Regions from separate parts of the Micromonospora sp. NPDC047812 genome, predicted to be linked through region 1. Evidence: riboswitches for the same ligand, from Rfam matches in the RefSeq annotation. Region 1 holds a riboswitch; each other region holds the start of a gene.
What was found. Region 1 has a riboswitch for cobalamin ahead of AB0883_RS18740 (ribonucleoside-diphosphate reductase subunit alpha). Riboswitches for the same ligand answer to the same signal wherever they lie in the genome.

Region 1 (5,307 bases):
ACGAACGCATCCACCGCGTCATGCAACAGGGGCTGCGGATCGCGGCGGAACAGGCCGCCCGCCAGCGCACGGAACCGTATGTGATCGACGTGGAGGCGGTGGACCTCGACGGGGTCACGGTCGTGGCCGTTCCCGGCGAGCTGTTCCTGGAGCTGGGCGAGACGATCCGTGCCGCAGCGCCGGAACAGGTACGGGACATCGTGGTCCTCGGCTACGCGAACGGCTACCTCGGCTACCTGCCCACCCGTGACACGCAACCCTGCTACGAAACCTATGCCAGTCCGGTCACCTCGGGCAGCGGCGAGGTCGTCGTCGAGGCCGCCGTGTCGGCCGCCGTAGAGGCCGTCCGCGGCCGGGAACCCTCCAGGAGGACCAGTGCCTGAGCCTGCCTACGCCAACATCGCCCGGACCGCACTCGAACAGGTCCTGGCAGCACAGCTCGACGCCATCGAGGCGGCGGCCGGGCTCGTCGCCGACGCCATCGCCGCCGGCGGTGTCCTACAGGCGTTCGGGACCGGCCACTCGCGGATCGTCACCCTCGAACTCGCGGGGCGTGCCGGCGGGCTCGCCGCCGTCAGCATGCTGGCGGTCAAGGACCTCGTGATGTTCGGTGGCGCCGACCCGGGGCCGATCCTCGACCCGACGTACGAGCGCGAGCCCGGCCTCGCCGAGCGGATCTACCACCTCGCCGGGCCCTCCGAGCATGACGCCTTCCTGATCGTCTCGAACTCCGGAATCAACGCTGCCGTCACCGAGATGGCGGTGCTGGCCCGCGAGCGTTCCCACCCGATCGTGGCGGTCACCTCACTGGCGCACACCCGCTCGGCCGGTGCCCGTTCCACCCAGGGACCACACCTCGCCGACCTGGCGGATGTGGTGATCGACAACCACGCGCCGGCGGGGGACGCGGCACTGGAGATCACCCCGGGAGTTCGGATAGGGGCGGTCTCGTCGTTCACCGGAGTCCTCATCGCGCAGCTGCTCACCGAACTGGTCTGCCGCCAGTTGCTGGACCGCGGCATCGACCCGCCTGTCCACGTGTCCGCGAATCTGGCGCGGGGCGACGCGCACAACCGCGTGCTCTATGAGCGGTACGGCGGTCAGGTCCGCCCGATCGAACCCTGATCAGCCGGGACGAGGGCTTCCAGGCGTCGGGGGAGAAGGTGAGGCTCGCGGTCGGGCGGGCCGAGTCTCCGTGAGCTCCCGGAGAACACCCGTTCGAGCGCTCCACCGAACCCGCGCCTGGAAGCCAGGATCCGCGATGTGGTCGGCCTGTACCTCGACCCACCAGACAAGGCCGCAGCACGGGCGGCGCCGCCCGACGCTAGAGGGGAACCACGTACTGGATGAACCCGCGGTTCTCGGCGACCTGATCGTAGAGCCGCCGGGCTGTGCGGTTGTCTTCCCTCGTGAGCCAGTACAGCCGATCACAGCCCTGGTCGCTCGCCCACGCTTCGACGGCCCTGATCAGCGCACGGGCGACACCCCTGCCGCGCGCCTCGGGAGCCGTGAACAGGTCCTGCAGATAGCAGACGTCGGGCGACGTCGTGCTGGCGTGGACCAGGAAGTGGGCGATGCCGACCAGCCGGCCGTCCAACCGCGCCCCGAGCGCACGCACTCTGTCGCCGCGCTGGAACTCCTGCCAGGCCCGGTCGTACCGATCCGCGGGCCAGGTGCGGCCGTAGAAGGCGTTGTAGCCGCAGAACAACTCCTCCCACCCGGGGCGGTCGTCCGACTGGAGCGGGCTGACGCTGACCATCGCTTCCTTCCTCGTCCGGGAACGCGCAGGTGTGACCCGGTGTCGCAGACATCGGCGTGAAGGAATCCTAGCCTCGCAACACCAGTGCTTGCGCAGCTCGGCTGCCGACCGGTGGTCAGCCCGGCGAGGTTCGACGCCCTGGGGGGAGGAAACCTTCAGATCTCAGATCAAAAGACGTAGACATCTTTCATGTTCTATCGATGTCCCGCTATATTGCCGAGCAGTGTCGATCTCTCCCGATGACGAGGTGCACATGTTCGACAACCCGACGCTTCGGCGGCGTACCCTGTTGGCGGCCGTCGCCGGCGCCGCGGCCGTCCCCATCGTCGCCGGCCCCGCGTGGGCGGCGTTGCCGAAGGTCTACATCGATCCGGGCCACGGCGGCACCGACCCCGGCGCGGTCGGCAACGGGCTGCAGGAGAAGGCCCTGACGCTCGACATCTCCCTGCAGCTGCGCAACATCCTGCTGGCCAACTGGGGCGTCGACGTCCGCATGTCCCGGACGACCGACATCACCCGCAGCCTGGCGTACCGCACGGACGACGCCAACGCGTGGGGCGCGAACCTGCTCGTGAGCGTGCACATCAACTCCGGCGGCGGCACCGGCTTCGAGAGCTACCGGTACCCGACGGCGGGCGCGGCCACCGTCAACCTGCACAACGCGCTGCACCCGAGGGTGATCGGCGCCATGCGGACGATCGGCGGGGTCACCGACCGGGGGCTGAAGACCGCGAACTTCCACATGCTGCGCGAGGCGGCCATGCCCGCGGTGCTGACCGAGAACCTCTTCATCGACAGCGTCGCCGACTCGAACCTGCTCAAGCGGGCGGACTTCATCACCGCCGTCGCCCGTGGGCACGCCGAGGGCATCGCCGCCTACCTCGGCCTGGGCGCACCCAACCCGCCCACGGGCGGCACCATCGTGGACAACGCCACGGCGGGACGGTTCACGGCGAGCACCAACTGGGGCACCTCCTCGTACTCGGCCCAGCGCTACGGGGCCGACTACCGCTTCGCCAACCCCACGCCCGCCAGCGACGCCGCCTGGTTCAAGGTGAACATCCCGACGGCCGGCGACTACCGGATCGAGGTACGCCACCCGGCCGACCCCGGCTACAACAGCGCGGCCCCGCACGTCGTCGTCACCGCCTCGGGCAACCGCACGGTCAACGTGGACCAGCGCTCCAGCGGCGGCGTGTGGCGCTCGCTGGGCACCTTCGGACTGGCCGCCGGTGACCGCAACCTGGTCGCGGTGAGCCGGTGGACCAGCACCCCCGGTTACGTGGTGGCCGACGCCGTCCGGGTCACCAAGGTCTGACCGCACCGCCTGGGAGCGGACCGGGATCGTGTGACCACAGGATCCCGGTCCGCTCGCACGTCGGTGCCAGTCGTGGAATCCGCGCGCCTGGCAGACCGGGACCGCGCCGCCGGTACGGACCGACAGGTCCTCGGCGTCGCGCCGCGCGACCCGGACCGTGGTGGAGCGCGATCCGGGCCAGCGCGCTCAAAGCGCCTGTGGTGTCCGACCGTACCGAGCGGACGACAGTCCTCCGAGCCGGCGCGGGCGGACATCGACGTCGACGCGGGCCGGCGATCGACGGGCGTCACCCGGACCGCCGACGACACGCCCGAGACCGACATGTGGGGTGTGACAACGGCGCCAACCCTATATATGGTGTCGGCGCAGCTGGTTCGGCCGCTCATCCGGAGCGGTCGAGGCAAGAGGGAACCCGGTGGGAATCCGGGACTGCCCCGCAGCGGTGAGTGGGAACGACCGCCGTCATCAGCACTGGGCCGCCAGCGGCCTGGGAAGCGACGGCCAGTAGGAGACCGGCGAGCCCGGTCGCGCCCGCGAGTCCGAAGACCTGCCAGTGCGCCGTACGCCCGCATCCGGGTGCGCGGCGGTCCGAGGCCGCGTGGGACGGCCGACGCCATCCCGACGCGTGCCCTGCGCGCGTCGTCGTCGGTGTCCGCTCCCCGCGTGCCCAGGAGTTCCGTCTGGGATCAAGGCTCGCGAGGAGTGAGTGGTGACAGTCACCGAGGTTGTTCCGGCCGACGGCACGGCGGTCGACGATGCGGCCGTGGCGGGCCAGCGGCGGCCGCAGATGCGGGTCCGCAAGCGTGACGGCGGCACCGAGGCGGTCGACGTCAACAGGATCGTCCGGGCGGTCGAGCGGTGGGCCGACGACCTCGCCGACGTCGACCCGCTGCGGGTGGCGACCCGGACGATCAGCGGCCTGTACGACGGGGCGACGACGGCCGAACTGGACCGGCTGTCCATCCAGACCGCCGCGGAGATGATCGGTGAGGAGCCGCAGTACTCGCGGTTGGCCGCCCGCCTGCTGGCCGGGTACGTCGACAAGGAGGTCCGCCGGCAGGGCATCGGCTCCTTCAGTGCGGCGATCCGGCGCGGCCACGCCGAGGGCCTGATCGGCGACGACACCGCGGCGTTCGTCGCCGCCCACGCGAGCGCCCTCGACGCCGCCGTCGATCCGCGCGGTGACCTGCGCTTCGAGTACTTCGGGCTGCGCACGGTCTACGACCGGTACCTGCTGCGCCACCCGACGAGCCGGCTGGTGCTGGAGACCCCGCAGTACTGGCTGCTGCGGGTGTCCTGCGGCCTGTCGCAGGCACCGGACGAGGCGATCGAGTTCTACCGGCTGATGTCGAGTCTGGCGTACCTGCCGAGTTCGCCGACGTTGTTCAACTCCGGCACCCGGCACACCCAGATGTCCTCCTGCTACCTGGTCGACTCCCCGCGCGACGAACTCGACTCCATCTACCAGCGGTACGCGCAGGTGGCGAACCTGTCGAAGTTCGCCGGCGGGATCGGCATCGCGTTCTCGCGGGTCCGCTCGCGGGGCGCGCTGATCAGGGGCACCAACGGGCAGTCAAACGGGATCGTGCCGTGGCTGCGGACGTTGGACGCCTCGGTGGCGGCGGTCAACCAGGGTGGTCGGCGCAAGGGCGCGGCCTGCGTCTACCTGGAGCCGTGGCACCCGGACGTCGAGGAGTTCCTCCAGCTGCGCGACAACACCGGTGAGGACGCCCGGCGCACCCACAACCTCAACCTGGCCAACTGGATCCCGGACGAGTTCATGCGGCGGGTGGAGGCCGACGGGGTGTGGTCGCTGTTCGACCCGGACGTGGTGCCGGAGCTGCCGGACCTGTGGGGGGAGGAGTTCGACGCGGCGTACCGGGCCGCCGAGGAGCAGGGCCGCTACGTGCGGCAGGTCCCGGCGCGGGAGCTGTACGGGCGGATGATGCGCACCCTCGCCCAGACCGGCAACGGGTGGATGACGTTCAAGGACGCCGCGAACCGGTTGTGCAACCAGACCGCCGAGGCGGGCAACGTGGTGCACCTGTCCAACCTGTGCACCGAGATCGTCGAGGTCTCCAGCGACGCCGAGACCGCCGTGTGCAACCTCGGTTCGGTCAATCTCGCCGCCCACCTGGGCGCGGACGGCATCGACTGGGAGCGGCTGCGCGCCACCGTCCGCACCGCCGTGACGTACCTCGACCGGGTCATCGACATCAACTACTACCCG
Region 2 (5,307 bases), on a different contig from region 1:
GGTTGTAGCTGCTCGCGCCGGACGTGCTGTAGGACCAGGCGCCGCCGCTGGAGGCGTGCCAGTACGACCAGTACGCCGTGGCGGGCGGGGTGTTGACACACGGATCGGTCGCGACGGTCGGCTTGCCGTTGATCCGGCAGACGAATGCCAGCCCCCAGCGCTGGGTGCCGGTCACCGTGAAGCCGGCGCCCTGGAGGGCGGCCACCCCCGTGGCCGGGTCGCCCGGGGCGCAGGCGACCTGGACGCCGCCGCCGAGCGCGGCGAAGTCCACCACGACGGTGACGCCGGAGGTGCCGGTGCAGGCGGCGGCGTGCGCGGCCCGTGGGGCGGGTTCGACGGCGGTGAGGGCGACGGTGGCGACGGCAGCGGCCAGCAGGCCGGCGAGCCGTGCGCGCACGGTGGATCGGTGACGGAACACGGTTCCTCCTGGAATCGGGTGAGCGACGGGACGGGTCACGGGCAGGCGGGGACTGGCGTGCCCGGGGTGGCGCCGGCCGCGGACAGCCGGGCGTACCCGGTGCCGGTCAGGCCGAGGACAGCCTGGCCGGTGGCCCGGGCGGCGGTGCCCGGGTCGAAGGTGGCGCCGTCGAAGTCGACCGCCCCCCGGTCGGCCGGTGCCCCGGCGCAGCCGACCTGGAGTCCGGCGAGGAACACCCGCGCCCGTGCCCAGGCCAGCGGTCGGTGACCGTCGTGCAGCGCCTGCGCGGCGAGGCCGGTGCTGTTGGCGTTCGGGGTGCCGGCGGCGTTGGCGAAACCGCCGTCGGCGCGCTGCACGGAAAGCAGCCAGTGCAGCCCCGCGGTGGCGTCGGTCGGGCGGTCGGTGGCCCGCAGCGCCTGCACCGCGAGCGCGGTGGCGTCCACGTCGGAGGTGCAGACCGGTTGCGCGGGCAGCGCCGGGTAGCCGCCGTCCGGGCAGCGGGTGCCCGCGAGCCAGGCGGCGGCCGCCGGGGGCGCGCCCTGCGCGGTGCGGTCCAGGGCGAGGAGGGCGAAGGACTGGCTGAACGTGTTGCTGTAGTCCCCGTACGCCGACCGGTCGGTGAACCGGCCGCTGGGGGCCTGCAACGAGCGCAGCCGGGCGATCAGGTCCACGCCGCCGACGCCGGTCGGGTCGCCGCCGCGTACCTGGACGGCGAGGGCGAGCTTGGCGGTCGCGCCCGCGTACGCCTCGGTCGTGCCGTCGCCGACGTAGGTGTCGCGGATGTCCGGTCGGGTGACCCAGGCCAGCGCCCGGGCCCCCGAGTCGTCGGCGACGCCGGCGGCGGCGAAGGCGAACACGGCGTCGAGGGTCAGTCCCTGGTCGGGATAGGCGACGCCGTCGAAGACCACCTCGAAGCGTTCGCCGTCGACGAGTTGCCGGGCCAGCCAGCCGGCCGCGGCCTCCGACCGGCCGACCCCGGCGGGCGAGGTGGGGGAGACGTGGGCCGATGCCGGTGTCGCGAGGGTGAGGGCGGTGAGCACACCGCAGAGCAGGGCGAGCAGGCGGTGCCGGCTCAGGCGGACGACCATCGGAAGCGCCTTTCCGGCCCGGCGGTCGTCAGAAGCCCGACGACCGCCGCAGCACGGGGTCGACCGGGACTCCGACCCGTGGGCCACGACGGGTGGGGGAGCGGATTCCGCGCGTACGTCGGGTATTCGGGCTTGCCGTCAGAGGTGCATCTCGACGGCCTACCGTTGCGGGCCAGCGCCGGACTTCGACCGGACTTCCCCCATACATACGCGCTGATGGAGTTGTGGCGTCAGTCTGGCCGCGTACGCGCTCCCGTGTCAATGCGTCGTCCACTGCGGACGCTCTGTGGCCGTCGGCGGGGCGGTCGCCGACCGCGGGCGCGTCCGGTCCGGGTCCAGGTGGTCCATCCGGTGACCACGGTCGGTCGCCAGCGGTCGCGTCGCCCCTCAAGATCTCAGCTCGTGTCCGCTCCGCGTAAGTCCTAGCTGTCACGCTGCGACACGCGGGGGTGAAGTCTGCCCACTCGCAGCGACCCACAGCGGAACCGTCCGCACCGCCACCGCCACACGCTGACGCGATGGTCCCCGAATCGGGGCCACAGGGATGTCGCCCACCGCCAGGAAGCGCGTGTCATCCGAGTCCACCCGGCCCGTCCCATCAGCACCGTCGAGGGCGTGCTACGAGTGCCGACGCCGACGCGGCGACCGACGCGGCTTCGGGCCGTACCGGCCGGGCGGAACCGAGCCTTGACACCAATGGAGTTCGATCCCCTAATATCCAAGATCCCAGATGCACGCGGGCTCGCTGGTTCGCCGCCCGAAGGGGTTGGTCAGCCCGTCCCGAACCAGCGGCCCGGAACTGAGCAGAAGTCACAGTCGGCGGTCTCCCCGGTGCGGATCGTTCGTCATCCATCGTGAGCAAGGGGCCGAATGCAGACGTTCGACGAAACATCGCCGGGGGATGGGGCGGCGTCGCGTGGCATCGACCGTCGCCATCTGCTCGGCCTGGTCACCGCCACGCTGGCGGCCGGCATCATTCCGGAGGCGTGGCTCGCGGAAGCCGCGTACGGCGCGACGCCGAGATGGAACCGGCCGTTCGACAAATGGGTCCCGATCACGTCCTCGTACGGGATGCGGACAGATCCGATCACCGGCCAGTCCAGGATGCACAACGGCACGGACTACAGCTACTCGGGGATCCTCGGCTATCCGATCCGTTCGATCGCGGCGGGCACGGTGACCAGCGTCTCGTACAGCGCGAGCGGCCTCGGCCACAACGCCACCATCACGCACGCCGATGGTTGGCGGAGTGTCTACGGGCACATGCGGGAGGCTCCCAGAGTCGGGACGGGCGCGCAGGTCGCCGCAGGCCAGCACATCGGCAACGTGGGATCCACCGGCCACTCCACCGGCCCGCACCTGCATCTTGAGATCTTCCAGCCGAACGGTCAGCGAGTTGACCCCGAGTCGGTTCTCACGGGTGCCCCGTACGCCGGGGCCCCCGGATCTCCCCCCGAGATCGTCACTAAGGATGGACTGATGTACCTCATCTGGAGCACCGGCGGCACCGGCTACCTGGTCACCCCCAACCGCGTCATCGGGCTGCGGTCGATGGCGCACTACAACCTGTTCAAGCGGATCATCAACTCGAACCAGGCCGCCGCCCAGCCTGAGGTCTTCAACGCGCTGGAGATCGACCAGATCAACGCGTACCTCAACGGGACCGTGCCTGCCTGATCCATCCCGGGGGTGACCTCGGAGACGCCCGGCCGGCTCGCTGCATCAGAAGCGGGCCGGCCTCCGGCACCTCATGGTTGACCGCTCGGCCGGCCGGCAGCACGACCTGGACGCCCGGATCGGCGGCACAGGTGCCGATCCGCCTCACATTTGCCACTGCCGCCGGGGCCGGTCAACCGCTCCCCGTCGCCGGCGACCGCGCACGGCCAGGGGCGGGAACGGTCGTCGGGCGGCCCTGGGATACTCGCCCCATGCGGCCCCGACTCCCCAAGCTGACCCGCAGGCCGCGCCCGGCCGCTCGCCGGCGTACGCGCTGGCTGCGTCGCGCCGTCGGCGCGGCCGTCGTCGGCGCGGTGCTCCTGACCGGCGGCACCGTGGCCAGCGTGCACTGGATCCGCGGCGGGGCGGACGGGCACATCTTCACCGAGCGGGACGTCCCGGAGGCGCCGGTCGCCCTGGTGCTGGGCACCAAGGTCCACCCCGACGGGACCCCGTCGCCGTTCCTCACCGGCCGCCTGGAGATCGCCCGGCGGCTGCTCGCCGCCGGCAAGGTACGCGCCATCCTGCTCTCGGGCGACAACATGAACCCCGACTACGACGAGCCGGCCGCGATGCGGCGCTGGCTGGTCGACAACGGCGTGTCGGCGACGAGGGTGGTGCTGGACCCTGCCGGCTTCGACACGTACGACTCGTGCGCCCGCGCGAAGCGGGTCTACGGGGTGGAACGGGCGACGGTGGTGACCCAGTCCTTCCACCTGCCTCGCGCCGTGACGGTGTGCCGGCGGCTCGGCGTCGACGCCAACGGGGTCGGCGACGAGACCGCCCGCCGGTACGACAGGACGTGGCGGATCAGCTCCACCCGTGAGTACGGCGCCTGCGTGAAGGCCACCCTGGACCTCCTCTCCGGCCGCGATCCGGTGCACCTCGGGCGCCGCGAGACCGGGGTGCAGGACGCGCTGCGCGACGCGTGAGACCCGTGGCCTGGAGCGCACGCGCCGCCACGGCATGGGTCCGACGTCGGCTGCCCGGGCACTCGCCGTCGAGCCGATAGCCGTCGCACCCGGCAACCATGAGCGCGGCGGCACGCCAGATCGCCCACCCGCGAATCGCCCACCTGCACGTCGCCCGGCCGCCGAAACGCGCCGAGGGCACCGCGTCTTCCGGGCCTACGCCGTGCCCCTGGCCGTCGATTGGAAGATCACGACCGCAGCGACGCACCACACAGGACGGAGGGGCGAGCACCCGGGCGGGACTGTGTGACACTCTGCGGGTGACGTCGCCTCCTCCGCCGAGCGAGCCCGGCCAGCCGACCTCCACGCCACCAGCGCCCGGGGCCCCACCACCGATGTCGCCGCCACTGCCACCACCGCCACCGCTGCCACCGTCGCCGCCGAAGACCAACACGCCCCTGATCATCGGTGTGGTCGCTGCGGTGCTGGCGCTCTGCCTGATCGGCGTCTGCGGGGCCGCACTGGTCGGGGTGGGCCTGATCAGGGCCAATGGCGGCCAGCAGGGCCAGCCCGCGGCGAGACCCCTGCCCGAGCCGATCGGGACGACGAGGGAGCTTCCGCGCGAGCCGGCGTACTCGCCGCCGCCCATCCTCCCCACGACGCAGGCGGCTCCGCCCCCGCCGCCGGCGAGGATCGGGCAGTGCATCGCCGTCAGCGTGACGGGCAGCTTCCAGGGCATCGGCAACTGCAACGGCAGCATCGGCACCTACCGGGTCGTCTCGGTGGACTACGCCCAGGGCCAGTGCGCCGACCCCGGTTCGGCGTACCTCACCGAACGCGGCTATCGGCTCTGCCTGGAGCGCCACCTGGTGCGTCTGCGCTGCTACCGGTTCCCGACGGGCAACGGCTGGATTGTCGGGGCGCCGAAGTGCAAGGCGAAGGGCACCGTCCACATCATCGACATCGTGCCCGGCGCCACCAACGGAAACAGCTGCACGCGGGACCAGAGATGGAACCGCTGGTACCGATTCACGAATCCCACCGTGGTCTATTGCGTGATGAAGTACTAGTACGACAGCCGTCGTTCGAGTTTGAGCCGGCGTGTGGGGTGGGCTCGGGCTTGATGCTGGCATCGCCAGCCTGACCAGTGCGAACGGAGGGCGAGGCCGCTGAT
Region 3 (5,307 bases), on a different contig from region 1:
GGCGCAGTTCCTGCCGTGGCTGGTCACCGGCCTGCTGGCCGGCGCGCTGGCCGACCGCCGGGCGGCCCGTGCACTGATCGTCGCCGCCGACGCCGGCCGCGTCGTGGTGCTGGCGGCGGTGGCCGTGGCCGTGGCGACGGGCGTGGCCTCGGTCGCGCTCGTGGTCGCCGCCGCCTTCCTGCTCGGTGTCGGCGAGACCCTGCGCGACACCGCCGCCCAGACCGCGATCCCCCGCCTGGTGGACGACGCACAGCTGGAGCGGGCCAACGGCCGGCTGGTGGCGGGTGAGATCGTGGGCAACGAGTTCGTCGGTCCGCCGGTCGGGGCGATGCTGTTCGTCGTCGGCGCGGCGCTGCCCTTCGCCATCAACGGCGCCTCGCTCGCGCTGGCCGTCATGCTCGTGCTGTCCCTGCCGCTGAGTCTCGCCCGCCCCGGCCCGGCACGGTCGGGCGCCGACGCGGACGGGCGGAGCGCCGCCGCCGACCCGGCCAGGCGCGGGGCGCTCGCCGGGCTGCGGTGGCTGGCCCGGCAACCCGTGCTCCGCACGCTCGTGGTCGTCGGCGCGGCAGTCGCCGCCGCGGACAGCGCCTGGTTCGCGATCTTCGTGCTCTACGCGCGGCAGAGCCTCGGTCTTGGCGCGTTCGGCTTCGGCCTGCTGCTGGCCACCGGTGCGGCCGGCGGGCTCGCCGGCTCCCTGGTCGCCGACCGGTTGATCGGCCGGTTCCGGCACCGTCCCGTGCTGGCCTGGTCGATGGCGGTCACGGCCGGAACGCCGGCCCTCCTGGCCGTCGCGCCGCACCGAATCGCCGCGGTGGCCGTCGTCGTCACCACCAGCGCGTCGTTCGCGGTCCTCAACGTGGTCGCGCTGTCGATCCGGCAACGCCTCGTGCCCGGCGACCTGCTCGGTCGGGTGGTCGCCGCCTCCCGGATGCTCTCCTACGGCTGCGCCGCGCTCGGGGCGCTCGCCGGCGGGGCGCTGGCCGCCGGCCTGGGCATGCGGGCACCCTTCCTGTTCAGCGCGACGGTGGCGGTCGCCGCGACCGCCGCCTGGTGCGTCGCGTCCCGTCCCACCGCGCCGGGCGGTCCGGCCTGACGGGGAGGATGCCCGTCGTCGGGCGCGCTCGCGTCGCCCGAGTCGGACGATCCGTGCCACGAGCACGGCGGCGGACCCCAGCGTCGCGGTGGCGAGCAGCACCGTGAGCGTCGGATAGCGGTACGCCACCTGGACCCGGGCGACGCCGCAGCCCCGGTGGAGCGCCGACCACCCGGTGGATCGAGGCGAGCAGCAGCAACGGCGCGAGCAGTGGGAGCAGCCTCACCAGCGTCCGCGGGCGCACCACCCGGCCGGCCGCCCAGCGGTCGTCGCCGGCGAGGCGCTGCTGGCCCCGAGCGTCACCCGCCGGCTCATCGCCGAGTGCACCCGCCTGCCGGCCGCCCGGCGGGTGCCCGGACGGCTCGACGGGGTGACCCGGCGGGAACGGGAGGTGTTGACGTTGATCACCCGTGGGATGTCCAACGCCGAGATCGAGCGGCACCTGCACCTCAGCCGGGGCACCGTGAAGACGCACATCGGCCGGTTGCTGACGGAGCTGGCCGCCCGTGACCGGGCGCAACTGGTCATCGCGGGGCTACGAATCGGGGCTCGCCGACCGGTGAGCCGACGTCGACCGTGGTCGAGGTCCCCGTCACCACGTCGGGCGGGCGGCGACGCCTCCCGCGCGCCGCAGCCTGCCTGCTGGGGAAGCGGAACGGCACGCGGGCGCCGGGGTGTGCGCGGGTGCCGTTCCGCTCGGCCCGTGCGCGTTCCGGGGCCACCGTCGCCGTATTCGGCGGCTCAGACCTTACATTGGCCGACGACAATGCGAAAGGCGTGCCTGAACGGGCATCACGATCGTTGTTCGTCGATCGATGCGAGGTGCCGTGAGCCGGGGTGGGGTGGCGTTGACCGGCGGCCCGGGGTGTGGCAGCATTCGCGGCCTGACGGCAGTGAAGGAAGCCGGTGCGATTCCGGCGCGGTCCCGCCACTGTCACCGGGGAGCGATCCCCCCTCGTGAGTCACGACCGTGCGTGCGCGGTTGGAAGGCCGGGGGAGAGCGTCGATCCGGGAGCCAGGATACTTCGGCCGTCGGAGTGACCCCAGGGCGTGGACACCCGAGGAGGACCCGATGACGCACCGCGTCTCCCCCATCGACGATCATCGTCGCATCGTGCCCGGCCGTGCCAACGGCCCCGCTGGCGGCAACTCTCCCGCGGGCGGCCGCATCGCCGCGCGTGGCCGCCGTTCCGTGCCGCCGGCCAGCCGCGGGGCCGCCGCGCACCCGCCGGTCCGCACCATGCCCGCCGTCGGTCGCCCGGCTCCCGGTGGCGCCCGCACCGTGCCCGGCCGGTTCACCACCGTGACCGGGTCCACCCTCGCCGCGTACCGCTGACGCCCGCACCGCGCCGCCCGACCCCGCCGGCCCGCCGGTGAGCCGGCCGCCGGCCCGTCGTACCCGCTGAACCGCGCCCATCCCCGCATCGCCCGGTCGTCCCCGCGTCGACCCGGGCGTCACTCTCCGGAGCTGTCCGTGCGCATCCTGCTGCTCTCCACCGCCGACACCGACCTGCTCGCCGCCCGCGCCAGCGACGCCGACTACCGGCTCGCCAACCCCGCCCGGATCGCCGCCGACGCCGTGCCCGCGCTGCTCGACGGCGTCGACCTCGCCGTCGTACGCCTGCTGGGCGGCCGGCAGGCGTGGCCGGACGGGCTGGCCGCGGTGCTGGCCTCCGGCGTGCCGACGGTCGTGCTCGGCGGCGAGAACGTGCCGGACGCGGAGCTGATGGCGGCCTCCACCGTGGCCTCCGGGGTGGCCACCCAGGCGCTGGCGTACCTGGTCGAGGGCGGGCCGGAGAACCTCGCCCAGCTCGCCCGGTTCCTCTCCGACACGGTGCTGCTCACCGGCGAGGGCTTCGCCCCGCCCGCGCCCACCCCGACGTATGGCATCCACGGCGAGCGGCCCACGCGGCCGGACCGGCCGACGGTCGGGATCGTCTTCTACCGGGCACACGCCCTCGCCGGGAACACCGGGTTCGTCGACGTCCTCGCCGACGCGGTCGAGGCGGCCGGCGGCGACCCGCTGCCCATCTACTGCGGCTCGCTGCGCGGACTCACCGCCAACGCGGGGCCGCTCGGGCTCTTCGCCCGCTGCGACGCCCTGCTGGTCACCGTGCTCGCCGCCGGCGGCACGGTCGCCGCCGACGCCTCCGGCGGAGGGGACGAGGACGCCTGGGACGTGGGCGCGCTCGCCGCCCTGGACGTGCCGGTGATCCAGGCGCTCTGCCTGACCAGCACGCGCGAGCAGTGGGCCGCCAGCGACGCCGGGCTGTCCCCGCTGGACGCCGCGATGCAGGTGGCGATCCCCGAGTTCGACGGCCGGATCGTCACCGTGCCGTTCTCGTTCAAGAAGATCGACGCCGACGGGCTGTCCACCTACGCCGCCGACCCGGAGCGGGCCGCCCGGGTGGCCGGCATCGCCGTGCGGCACGCCCGGCTGCGGCACGTGCCCCAGGCCGACAAGCGGCTCGCGGTCGTGCTCAGCTCGTACCCGACGAAGCACTCCCGGGTCGGCAACGCCGTCGGCCTGGACACCCCCGCCTCGGCGGTGCGGCTGCTCGCCGCCCTGGCCGACGCCGGCTACCACCTCGGCGACGCGCCGGTGCCCGACGACGGCGACGCGCTCATCCACGCCCTCATCGCCGCCGGCGGCCACGACGTCGAGTGGCTCACCCCGGAACAGCTCGGCGCCGCCGAGGCGCGGGTGCCGGGGGAGACGTACCGGCGGTGGTTCGCGCAGGTGCCGGCGGAGCTGCGGGAACGGATGCTCGCCCACTGGGGCGAGCCGCCCGGCGGGCTCTACACCGACGGCGGCGACATCGTGCTCGCCGGGCTGCGCTTCGGCAACGTGGTGCTGCTGATCCAGCCGCCGCGCGGTTTCGGGGAGAACCCGATCGCCATCTACCACGACCCGGACCTGCCGCCCAGCCACCACTACCTGGCCGCGTACCGCTGGCTGGCCGCGCCCGTCGCCGACGGCGGGTTCGGCGCGGACGCCGTGGTGCACCTGGGCAAGCACGGCACCCTGGAGTGGCTGCCCGGCAAGGGCCTCGGGCTGGCCGCCGGCTGCGCCCCGGACGCCGTCCTCGGCGACCTGCCGCTGGTCTACCCGTTCATCGTCAACGACCCCGGCGAGGGCACGCAGGCCAAGCGGCGCGCGCACGCCGTCGTCGTCGACCACCTCGTGCCGCCGATGGCCCGCGCCGAGACGTACGGGGACCTGGCGAAGCTGGAGCAGCTGCTCGACGAGTACGCCACCGTGCAGGCCCTCGACCCGGCCAAGGTGCCGACCCTGCGGGCCCAGATCTGGGACCTGGTACGCGCCGCCGAGCTGCACCACGACCTGCACGCCGAGCGGATGCCCGACGCCGACGACTTCGACGACTTCGTGCTGCACCTCGACGGCTACCTGTGCGAGGTCAAGGACGTGCAGATCCGCGACGGCCTGCACATCCTCGCCGCCGCGCCCACCGGCGAGGCCCGGGTCAACCTCGTGCTCGCCGTGCTGCGCGCTCCGCAGGTCTGGGGCGGCGCCCGCGCGCTGCCCGGCCTGCGGCAGGCGCTGGCCGGCGCGTACGGGCTGGACGAGCAGGCGCTGCTCGCCGCCCCCGGGGAGCGGCTCACCGTGCCCGAGGCGCTGACCGAGACCGTGGAGGGACCGGGCGTGACCGCCGCCGACGCGGTCGACCTCATCGAGGCCCTGGCCCGCCGGCTGGTCGTCGGCATGGAGACCCTCGGCTGGGACGCCGACGCCGTCGAGGTGGTGGTCGAGGAGGTGGCCGGGCGGGCCGTACCGGACGCCGCCGCGGTGCTCCGCTTCGCCGCCACCGAGCTGGTGCCGCGCCTGAACCGTACGACCGACGAGATCGACCGGGTGGTGGGCGCGCTCGACGGGCGGTTCGTGCCGCCCGGCCCGTCCGGCTCGCCCACCCGGGGCCTGGTCAACGTGCTCCCCACCGGCCGGAACTTCTACTCCGTCGACCCGAAGGCCATCCCGAGCCGCAACGCCTGGGACGTCGGCGTGGCCCTGGCCGACTCGCTGCTCGCCCGGCACCTCGCCGACACCGGGGAGTACCCCCGCTCGGTCGGGCTCACGGTCTGGGGCACCAGCGCCATGCGTACCCAGGGCGACGACATCGCCGAGATCCTCGCCCTGCTCGGCTGCCGCCCGACGTGGGACGACCGGTCCCGTCGGGTCACCGGCGTCGAGGTGG
Region 4 (5,307 bases), on a different contig from region 1:
TCGTCGACGACGAAGTCGTGCAGGACCAGGCCGAACCAGACCGGCCGCGCGCCGGCGCGGCGTGCCGCCGGGGTCGGGTGCACGACGACCAGGTTCGACTGCGCGCAGAGGTCGAGGCAGGCGCTGACCCGTACCCGGTGCGGAGCCGGCAACCCGGCACGCAACCGCCGCAACTGCGCGTCGTGGTCGACGGACGGGTGCTTGCGGGCGCTGCCGCAGCAGCAGTCGCGGCACACGGTGACGAGGCAGCCCGGTGCGACGGTCATGGCGCCGGCGGGTGGTAGGTGATGGCGGGCCGCCCGGTGCCCGGGTGCGTCGCGACGTCGGCCCGCACCCCGTAGACGTCGGCGAGCAGCCCGGGGGTGAGGACCTCGGCGGGCGTACCGGCGGCGACGACCCGCCCGGCGGCCAGGACGACCACCGCGTCGCAGAACATGGCCGCCAGGTTGAGGTCGTGCAGCGCGGCCAGGGTGGTGACCCCGGAGCGGCGGACCAGGTGCAGCAGGTGCAGCTGGTGGCCGATGTCGAGGTGGTTGGTGGGCTCGTCGAGCAACAGCAGCAGCGGTTGCTGGGCCAGGGCGCGGGCCAGCTGCACCCGCTGCCGCTCGCCGCCGGAGAGGGTGTGCCAGCGGCGCCCGGCGTACCCGTCCAGGTCCACCCGGGCCAGCGCGTCGGCCGCCGCGGCGCGGTCGGCGCCGCTGTCGGACCAGCGCGAGCCACGGTGGGGCGTACGGCCGAGCAGCACCACCTCGCCGACGGTGAGGTCCAGGTCCGTGTCGGCGTGCTGGGCGAGCAGCGCCGTCCGGCGGGCCAGCGCGACCCGGGGCAGGGCGGTGACGTCGTCGCCGCCGACCGTGACCAACCCGGCGTCCGGCGTGGCGAGCCGGGCGACGATCCGCAGCAGGGTGGTCTTGCCGCAGCCGTTGGGGCCGAGCAGCCCGACGAGGCTGCCCGCCGGCACCGCGCAGGTGACGTCGTCGAGGATCCGCCGGGCCGCGACGGACCAGGACACGCCGGTGACGGTGAGCATCAGCCACGCACCTTCCGGCGGTGCAGCAGCACCACGAAGGCGGGCACCCCGAGCAGCGCCGTCAGCACGCCGACCGGCAGCTCCCGGGGCGCGAAGAGGGTCCGCGCGGCGGTGTCCACCCAGACCAGGAAGATCGCCCCGGCGAGGACGACGACGGGCAGCAGGCGCCGGTGGTCCGCCCCGGTGAGGAACCGGGCGGCGTGCGGCAGGATCAGCCCGACGAAGCCCACCGCGCCGCTGACGGCGACCAGCGCCGCGGTGAGCAGCGCGGTGGCGACCAGCAGCAGCCACCGGACCCGGGTGACGGGGACACCGAGGGTCGCCGCGGCGTCCTCGCCGAAGGCGAAGGCGTTGAGCGTGCGGGCGTACGCCGCCACCAGGGCGAGCACGGCGGCCAGGACCGGCGCGGCCCAGGCCAGGGCGGTCCAGTCGACGCGGGCCAACGAGCCGGAGAGCCAGAACGTGATGCTCTGGGTGGCGTGCGGGTCGGCGACCCAGATGATGACGAACGAGGTGGCCGCCCCGCAGAGCTGCGCGACGGCCACGCCGGCCAGCACCACCCTCGTGGGGGCCAGCGCGGCCCGGCGGCCGGCCACCGCGGCCACGACCGCGAACGCGGCCAGCGCCCCGGCGAAGGCGCCCCCGGTGAGCGCGGCGACCCCGCCGCCGAAGCCCAGGACGAGGACCGCGACCGCGCCGAGCGACGCCCCCGAGGAGACCCCGAGCAGGTACGGGTCGGCCAGCGGGTTGCGGGTGACGGTCTGCATCACCGCGCCGACGGCCGCCAGCCCGCCTCCCACGGCGGCGGCCCCGAGCACCCGGGGCAGGCGCAGCCGCCAGACGATGTGCTCGCGCAGCAGCGGCACCTCGGCGTGCGGGAGTCCCAGCCGGTCGGCCACGACCGACCAGACCGTCGACACGGGAATGTCGGCCGGTCCGACGGTGACGGCCACCCCGATCGACACGACCAGCCCGGCCAGCAGGGCGACCAGCAGCACCACCAGGCCGAGCGGGTTGGCCGCGCGGACGCCAGCGGGGGCGGCACGGTCGGCGGACCCGAGGGCGGCGCGGTCGGCGGACCCGGGGGCGGCGCGGCGGGTCGGGTCGGGGGCGGTGCGGCGTGCTGGTCCCGGGCCGGCGCGGCGGGCCACGGCGGTCAGCGGTCCGCCCCGGCGGGGAGCTGCGCCACGCCCGCGGCGAGCGCCTCGACGCCGAGCACGACGCGCACCCCGGCGGAGGTCGAGGAGAACGGGATGACGACGAACCGTTGCCGGGCCACCGCCGGCAACTCCTTCAGGCCGGGGTGGCGGGTCAGGAAGGCCCGCTTCGCGGCTGCCGCGTCCCAGCCCGCGTCGACCAGCACGATCACGTCGGGATCGCGGTCCACGACCGCCTCCCAGCTGGTGTCGGCCCAGCCGCCGGTGAGGTCGCCGAACACGTTGCCCACCCCGACCGCCGACATGATCATGTTGGGGCTGCCGCAGCAGGCGCCCACGCTCGGGGCGTCGGTGCCGGCGTCCCACCAGAGCACGGACACGTCCCGCGCGCCACCGATCCGGGCGGCGGCCGTGGCGATCCGGGCCCGCTGGTCGGCGATGAGCTTCTCGGCCCGCTCCGGCACCCCGAAGACGGCCGCCACGTCCCGGATCTCGGCGAACACGTCCTCCACCGTCAGCTTCGCCGGCCGGTGCTGCTTCGGGCACCCGGCCGGCGAGAGGTACGTGCCGATGCCGAGCCCCGCGAGCGCGGCGCGGTCGCCGACGCCCTCGTCGCCGAAGGCGCTGTGGAACGAGGCGTAGACGAAGTCCGGCGCCGCCTCCAACAGCTTCTCCTTCGCCGGGTACTTGTCCGACAGCACCGGCACGGCGGCGTACGCGGCGGCGTGCTCCGGCAGGATCGCGTCGTCCAGGTACGCCGTGCCGGCCATGCGGTCGGCGAGGCCGAGCGCCAGCATGATCTCCGTGGCGGGCTGGTTCAGGGTCACCGCCCGCTCGGGCGGGGCGGCGACGGCGACCGGCGTACCGCAGTTGGTCAGCGCGACCGGGGCGGCGGCCGCCGGGGGCGCCGTGGCCGGGTCGTCCGTGGCGCAGGCGCCGAGCAGGACGACGAGGACGGACAGGGGCGCGGCAACGCGCCGGGACAGGGTGGACCGCACTGCGCGCACGCGCATCGGGACCGCCTTCCAACACCTCGTGGACGGGTCAACGCAGTGCCGTGGCCGGTCTCCTGGCTGACGGGAGGTGCGTCCGTGGCCGGCCTTCCCAGGCGGGTTACGCCCAGTGACCTCGTACGACGAGGGCCGCGAACTTCCCGATCACAGTGGCGAGGGCCGCACCGGTCTTCCACCGGCTTCCCGAGCACCACGGCAGAGTCACCCTAGCCGCCGGCCGCCCCGGAAGTCACGCGACGAACACCATCAGGGACGGTCCGCCGAGGGCTGTCGGGAGGCGCGCCGGTCAGGGCTGCGCGGCGGTCGGCAGGTCGACCACCCGGGTGGCCCAGCGGGCCATCAGCGCCGGGTCGTGGGTGATGAGCAGGACCCCGGCGGCGTGCTGCCGCTGGTAGTCGGTGATGACGGCCGCGAGGTGCGCCTGGGTGGAGGCGTCGAGCATGGCGGTGGCCTCGTCGCAGAGCAGGTAGTCGGGCCGGTGCACGAGCGCGCGGGCGAGGCAGGCGCGTTGCAGCTGCCCGTCGCTGACCGCGTGCGGGCGGCGGGCGAGCAGGTCGGGCGTGAGGCCGACGAGGTCGGCCAGCTCCGCCGCCCGGGCCCGCGCCTGTTCCTCGGGCGTGCCGGTGGCGCGCAGCGGTTCCGCGATGATGTCGGCGAGGCCCAGCCGGGGGTCGGTGGCGGCGCGGGGGCTCTGGAACAGGATCGCGACGCGGGTACGAACGGCGGCGGGCACCCGGTGCCGGGCGCCCGCCACCCGGTGGCCGTCGAGGGTGACGTGCCCGGCCTCGGGGGCGTGCAGCAGGGCCAGCACCCGGGCGAGGGTGGACTTGCCGCTGCCCGAGGGCCCGCGCAGGCCGACCGTCTCGCCGGGCGCGACGCGCAGGTCGACGCCGTCGAGGACGCGCCGGCCGCCGTAGGAGACCGCGACCTCGTGGGCCGCGAGGGCGGTGCTGGTCGTGCCGGCGCTCCCGGCCGTGCTGGTCGTGCCGGCGCTTCCGGCGGTGCTGGTCGTGCCGGCGCTTCCGGCCGTGCTGGTCATGCCGGCGCTCCGAGGGTCAGCGGGTGGTGACAGGCGGCCCGGCCCGGCGCGCCCGCGCAGGGAGCGGGCGGGGTGCGGCAGACGTCGGTGGCGCGGTCGCAGCGCGGGGCGAAGGCGCAGCCGGGCGGCAGGTCGGTGAGCATCGGCGGATGGCCGGGGACGGGCCGGAAGGCCCGCTCGGGCAGGGCATCGAGAAGACCTGCGGTGTACGGGTGGGCGGGCGCCGCGAACAACTCGGCCGTCGGCCGCCGTTCCACGATCCGGCTGGCGTACATGACGGCGACCGTGTCGGCGACCCGGCGGGCGGCGGCCAGGTCGTGGGTGATGAGCAGGACGGCGCCGCCGGCGTCGCAGCGGCGGCGCAGCAGGTCGAGGGTGTGGTCGACCAGGGGCCGGTCGAGGCCCGTGGTGGGTTCGTCGGCGAGCAGCAGCGGCGGGTCGGGGGCGAGGGCGAGGGCGGTGGCCAGGCGCTGGGCCATGCCGCCGGAGAGCTCGTGCGGGTAGCGGTCGAGGTCGGCGGGGTCGAGACCCACCTCGGCGGCGACCCGCTCGGCCGCCGCGGGCGCCTCGCGCCGGGTGTGCCCATGGGCGCGCAGGGTCTCCTCCAGCAGCCGCCGGCCCGTCCGTACGGGGGTCAGGGCGGTGGCGGGGCTCTGCGGCACCAGCCCGACCGCGCGGCCGCGTACGGCGCGGGCGAGGTGGCGCTCGGAGGAGCCGACCAGGTCGACCTGCGCCCCGGCGGGCGGGCGCAGGCGGGCATGACCAGTGACGGTGGCGTTGCCGGGGAGCAGGCCGAGCAGGGCGTGCGCGAGCACCGACTTGCCACAGCCGGACTCCCCGACCACCGCCAGGAGCTCGCCCGGGTGGACGGTCAGGTGCAGGTCGGTGACGGCCTGCACGACGGCGTCGCGGAGCTGGAAGCGGACGGTCAGCCCGTCGACCTCCAGCAGGCCGGGCCGCCCGTCGGCGGCGGTGCCACCCGTGCCGGCGCTGCCGGCGGTCTCGCCGGTGGTGGCGGATCCGGTGGGGCGGGTGGCGGTCCTCCCGGCCGGGGCGGTGGTGTCGGCG

Region 2: linked by a shared signal. The riboswitch ahead of AB0883_RS21255 (peptidase) and the one ahead of AB0883_RS18740 (ribonucleoside-diphosphate reductase subunit alpha) in region 1 are both predicted to bind cobalamin.
Region 3: linked by a shared signal. The riboswitch ahead of AB0883_RS22495 (hypothetical protein) and the one ahead of AB0883_RS18740 (ribonucleoside-diphosphate reductase subunit alpha) in region 1 are both predicted to bind cobalamin.
Region 4: linked by a shared signal. The riboswitch ahead of AB0883_RS10965 (ABC transporter substrate-binding protein) and the one ahead of AB0883_RS18740 (ribonucleoside-diphosphate reductase subunit alpha) in region 1 are both predicted to bind cobalamin.

The regions. Positions count from the first base shown of each region.
Region 1 covers NZ_JBEYRY010000004.1:200,002-205,308, reverse strand. Annotated here, with positions in the region: gene AB0883_RS18760 (hypothetical protein) at 1-383, shown strand, start outside; gene AB0883_RS18755 (SIS domain-containing protein) at 376-1,125, shown strand; gene AB0883_RS18750 (GNAT family N-acetyltransferase) at 1,325-1,759, opposite strand; gene AB0883_RS18745 (N-acetylmuramoyl-L-alanine amidase) at 1,983-3,077, shown strand; cobalamin riboswitch at 3,431-3,647, shown strand; gene AB0883_RS18740 (ribonucleoside-diphosphate reductase subunit alpha) at 3,865-5,307, shown strand, end outside.
Region 2 covers NZ_JBEYRY010000005.1:315,175-320,481, forward strand. Annotated here, with positions in the region: gene AB0883_RS21250 (hypothetical protein) at 1-418, opposite strand, end outside; gene AB0883_RS21255 (peptidase) at 454-1,506, opposite strand; cobalamin riboswitch at 1,606-1,753, opposite strand; gene AB0883_RS21260 (peptidoglycan DD-metalloendopeptidase family protein) at 2,377-3,183, shown strand; gene AB0883_RS21265 (ElyC/SanA/YdcF family protein) at 3,435-4,154, shown strand; gene AB0883_RS21270 (hypothetical protein) at 4,529-5,203, shown strand.
Region 3 covers NZ_JBEYRY010000006.1:129,271-134,577, forward strand. Annotated here, with positions in the region: gene AB0883_RS22485 (MFS transporter) at 1-1,093, shown strand, start outside; partial or broken gene AB0883_RS22490 (LuxR C-terminal-related transcriptional regulator) at 1,464-1,610, shown strand; cobalamin riboswitch at 1,990-2,119, shown strand; gene AB0883_RS22495 (hypothetical protein) at 2,166-2,429, shown strand; gene cobN (cobaltochelatase subunit CobN) at 2,568-5,307, shown strand, end outside.
Region 4 covers NZ_JBEYRY010000002.1:698,668-703,974, forward strand. Annotated here, with positions in the region: gene AB0883_RS10950 (hypothetical protein) at 1-266, opposite strand, end outside; gene AB0883_RS10955 (ABC transporter ATP-binding protein) at 263-1,030, opposite strand; gene AB0883_RS10960 (iron chelate uptake ABC transporter family permease subunit) at 1,030-2,181, opposite strand; gene AB0883_RS10965 (ABC transporter substrate-binding protein) at 2,187-3,200, opposite strand; cobalamin riboswitch at 3,229-3,410, opposite strand; gene AB0883_RS10970 (dipeptide/oligopeptide/nickel ABC transporter ATP-binding protein) at 3,487-4,239, opposite strand; gene AB0883_RS10975 (ABC transporter ATP-binding protein) at 4,236-5,307, opposite strand, start outside.